Regions from separate parts of the Basilea psittacipulmonis DSM 24701 genome, predicted to be linked through region 2. Evidence: predicted binding sites of a transcription regulator. Region 2 holds the regulator's gene; the other holds the start of a gene.

Region 1 (2,484 bases), 760 kb from region 2:
CCAAAAATAAATGACGTAGAAAAAATGAGAGGATGCGCATAAATTCAGTTTGTTTAAAAAATAAGGTAAGGCGTGTATTTGAATATCAAACAGTCGGCCTTACCTTGATTCTAGTCAGAAAAGAATATTAGATTATTTCTTCTCTTCTTTGATCGCTCTAGGTGCAACGACTTGTTCCATTAAGTCGTTATTCCATTTGCCATCCACTTTGATCTGAGCGGCTGCACCTAAGTTAACGGCTTCGATCAAGTTGTGGTTAAGGTAAACGTAAGTGCCAGGTTGTTTGAACGTGTACATTGCACCGCCAGCAGAACCAGCACCAATGACCCAGCTTTCGATATCTTGTACAGGAGCATCAGCTAAGTTACCACGTTCCCAAACATAGTCACCGTGACCACCGATTAAGTGAGGATATGACTGACGGTTTGCCTGAGAGTGATAAATCATCACAGTTTCACCAACTTTGGCAGTCATTGCGTTATCACCAGTGTAAGCACCTTTACGTTCCCCAAACACGACGTGTGTAGGGATAAGTTTATCCATGACTTCTTTGTCATCAGCAGAAGATTCTACGGCAGAAGCGTAACGTTTGTATTTACCGTTAGCATCTTTTGGAATGTAGAAGTCTTGTTCGCCGATGTAGTAAGCACGGTCGTAAGTGATTTTGTTACCGTTTTTGTCTTTAAGTCCGTCTTTTGGAATGACCAAAATAGCACCATTCATACCGTGAACAACGTGCCATGGGGTCATCGCTCCACCAGGTGCACAGTGGTAAACGAATACACCAGGTTTGATCGCTTTCCAACGAAGAACGGTTTCTTGACCAGGAGCAACGTGAGTCAACTCACCGCCACCCAAAGCACCAGTTGATGCGTGGAAGTCGATGTTGTGAACAAGTTTGTTAGTTTTAGGGTTTTTCAATGTTAATTCAACATAGTCGCCCTCATGAACGACGATCATAGGACCAGGAACAGAGCCATTGTAGGCAAATGCCCAAATGAATACACCAGGTTCTACTTCGATTTCTTTTTCTTCAATCGTTAATTCAACTTGAACTACACGAGGTGCGGCAGGAGCTTCTAATGTGTGTTCAGGAACGTTTGGAGGAGCAACGAGTTTTTGTTTGACGTGAACCAATTTTGATAAATCGGGGGCTTGTACGCCAACTTCATATCCTGGAATCCCGCCAGTAATAGCTGGTGTTTGTGGGGCTGCAAATGCTGCACCAGCAATGATTGCTGTTAATAAAGCTAATTTACGCATATTTAAAACCTCATAGTAGTTTAATCCTCTCTTATCTTTCTTATTTAAGAGATTGAAACTAATTGTTACTTAGTTGTGACAAAATGTAAATACTCCTTTTGGAGGATAGGAATACGGAAATTAATATGAATAAATTCAATTTAAATCAAAGAGTTTGATAAGATGATTTTGGTATCATTTTTCAGTGACGTGGTTTCGCTAATGTATCTCAATAACAACGTTTTTTAATTTTTCAGTCTTATATAAGATATAAGAATTAGAGTATAATAAACCATCTTAATTTTTGAAAAGGAAAGCATCATGTTGGAAGCGTACAATCAACATGCGGCAGAGCGTGCAGCATTAGGTATTCCTGCTTTGCCTCTCACCGCAGATCAGACAGCACAGTTAATTGAGCTATTGAAAAATCCACCTGCAGGGCAAGAACAGTATATTTTGGATTTATTTGTTCATCGCGTGCCAGCTGGTGTGGATAATGCCGCAAAAGTGAAAGCGTCTTATTTGGCGGCTCTTGCTTTTGGTGAAGAGTCCTGTTCATTGATTTCTGCTGAAAAAGCAGTGGAATTATTGGGCACGATGTTGGGTGGTTATAACATTCACCCATTAGTGAAGCTTTTAGATGATGCGAAGTTAGGTGAAAAAGCGGCTGATGCATTAAAACACACTTTATTGATGTTTGATGCGTTTCACGATGTTCAAGAAAAAGCGGCGGCGGGTAATGCCAATGCAAAAGCGGTGATTCAAAGCTGGGCCGATGGCGAATGGTTTACGAGTCGTCCAGAAGTACCTAAGAGTTTGAAACTGACTGTCTTTAAGGTAGATGGCGAAACGAATACAGACGATTTGTCGCCCGCACCTGATGCATGGAGTCGTCCTGATATTCCTTTACACGCTTTGGCGATGTTGAAAAACCCACGTCCGGGTATTGAGCCAGATGAACCCGGTAAAGTAGGTCCGATTAAGCTATTAAATGAGTTGAAAGCTCGTGGTAACCAAGTCGCTTATGTAGGTGACGTGGTAGGTACAGGTTCTTCTCGTAAATCTGCGACAAACTCAGTATTGTGGTGGACAGGTGAAGATATTCCCTTTGTACCTAATAAACGTTTTGGTGGTGTTTGTTTAGGTTCTAAGATTGCACCGATTTTCTACAATACGATGGAAGATGCAGGTGCGTTGCCGATTGAGTTAGATGTGACTCAAATGAAGATGGGTGATGAGATC
Region 2 (2,484 bases):
GATACTTCGCTCCAGCTAGCAACCCTGCTAAATCTAAGCTTAATACACGCTTACCACGTAAAGTTTCAGGAACTTCATTATTCACAATCCGTTGTGCAAGCCCCTCAACAATGGCTGTTTTACCCACACCTGGCTCACCAATCAACACTGGGTTATTTTTAGTGCGACGCTGTAAGATCTGAATGGCACGACGAATTTCATCATCACGACCAATCACAGGATCCAACTTACCCAAACGAGCACGTTCTGTTAGATCAATCGTATATTTTTTCAACGCCTGACGGTTAGATTCTCCATCTTGAGAGTCCACTGAAGCACCCCCTCTTACCGCTTCAATCGCGGCTTCCAAAGGTTTTTTCTGTAACCCTGCTTCTTTCAGGATACGACCTGCCACACCTTTATCACCACAAAGTGCCAATAAGAAAAGTTCAGAAGCAATAAACTGATCGCCGCGTTTAGCCGCTTCTTTATCTGTTTGCAAAAGCAACTGATTTAACTCTCGACTAATCTGTAAGTTCTGAGCACCGCCCTCTAAGGTAGGCAATTCTTTGATCGCTTTATCAATGGCAGGCAAAATACGTGATGTCGCCACACCCGCACGAGCCAGCAAACTTGCACACCCATTATCGGCATTGGATAACAAAGCCATCAATACATGCACTGGCTCAATATAAGGATTATCATGACGTGAAGCAATAGACTGTGAATCAGCCAATGCTTGTTGAAATTGTGTTGTTAATTTATCGATACGCATAATAAAAAATATAAAAAAGAATTTCTGTTAAACATTATGTGAGTCCAAATTTTTTATTTTCAAGGGGACGGACCATATTTTTATTTAGATAATAATAATTCCTATTTACCAAGCTCGTTCAAGATTATTTGTAACAGGGTATTTAAAAAATGATTTTTTGATTTAAATCAAGTAAAATGTTTTCACTTTGACTGCAATCGGATCATGCAGTCAACCATATCATGACTGTTTAGGTAGATTTGACATATGATGAAGCACGTTTTTCTCTCCGAACAAGCAGAAGCACAAAATTGTTCACACTGTTTATTAGGACATATTTGTATTCCAAAAGGCTTAAATCGAGAAAATGCCGAAAAACTAGCCGATCTCGTCAAAGAACGTATCCGTATTCCCAAAGGGGAAAATCTTTTTAAAGCAGGCGACCCCGTTAAAGCCATCTATAGCATTCGTTCTGGCTCATTAAAAGCCGTTTTAGAAAATGCAAGCGGACAGATGCAAATCACAGGCTTTTTTCTTCCAGGCGAATTCGTAGGATTAGACGGTGTTTGGGACAAACGACAACACACTAATGCCATTGCTTTAGAAGATACTGAAGTGTGTGTGATTTCATTTGATGAAATGGAATCATTAAGCAGAACCATTCCCGAGTTACAAAAACAATTCTACCGTCTAATGTCTCAAGAAATCGATCGTGTTTACAATATGACCCTTTCATTGGCGACATTAACCTCAGAACAAAGAGTCGCGACTTTTTTATTAACCATGTCAGAACGATTGAGCAATTTGGGCTATTCAGAACATGAGTTTTTACTTAGAATGACACGTTTTGATATTGGAAACTATTTGGGATTAACGTTAGAGACAGTTAGTCGTTTAATGTCAAAAATGTCTAAAGACGGCGTTATTTCTGTCGAAAAGAAACTGGTCAAAATAAACGATGTATCTTTATTACGAAAAATAGTTAATCAAGAACACATCATTACCATGCCTAAACGAACCCATCCTTAATATATTGATATTCGTTACGTGCCGATTTTGCCACCCTTATCGTGTAACACCGACATCTAAATTTAAGTATCAAAAGAGATACTGAGTACGCTTAACACGAAACAAAGCGTTCATCTCATCATTAATCACTCATAGACTTAAACATCACGTAAACACCCACCACCCCTTGTGAACACAGGTGAGATGGTGTTAGGCAAATAACATCACGTGAACACCCACCACCCCTTGTAAACACGGGCGAGATGGTGATAGGCAAATAACACCACGTGAACACCCACCTCCCCTTGTAAACACGGGCGAGATGGTGTTAGGCAAATAACACCACGTGAACACTCACCACCCTTTGTAAACACGGGCGAGATGGTGATAGGCAAAAAAAATGACTCCCAATATTCTGAGAGTCATTTTGTCTTGTATCGTATTAATACTCTTTAGGTTTAGGTAGTGGAACAGTTGCCCCACCATCACCTACACGCTCAATTACCAAACCAGTTTTTTTGTACTCTAAAATCACCGAGCTATCTGGATTATCGTTAAAGGCCAAATAGATGGTAATAATACAACCGACAATACCTGCAAATGGAATTGAAATTAATATCCAAGGCCATGGTTCACGATACCAAGGTTGAACTTTATCGGCTTTCATCAGACTCACTCCTACAAATCAGGTACAAAGAAAACGGTTTCTACTTCTGTGCTAAGCGGTGTTTTACCTGCCTCAT

The links. The regulator FNR, encoded in region 2, switches genes on or off when oxygen is low (the NO sensors DNR and NnrR bind a similar motif). The targets are predictions, from matches to a motif close to TTGATNNNNATCAA.
Region 1: a site for FNR is predicted at 1,399-1,412, ahead of nirK (copper-containing nitrite reductase). Genes of this name have one in related genera too.

Annotation. Positions count from the first base shown of each region.
Region 1 is NZ_CP009238.1:1,758,992-1,761,475, reverse strand. Features, by position in the region: gene nirK (copper-containing nitrite reductase) at 133-1,263, opposite strand; gene acnB (bifunctional aconitate hydratase 2/2-methylisocitrate dehydratase) at 1,564-2,484, shown strand, end outside.
Region 2 is NZ_CP009238.1:563,546-566,029, reverse strand. Features, by position in the region: gene clpB (ATP-dependent chaperone ClpB) at 1-754, opposite strand, end outside; gene fnr (fumarate/nitrate reduction transcriptional regulator Fnr) at 1,001-1,762, shown strand; gene IX83_RS02430 (FixH family protein) at 2,184-2,408, opposite strand; gene ccoG (cytochrome c oxidase accessory protein CcoG) at 2,420-2,484, opposite strand, start outside.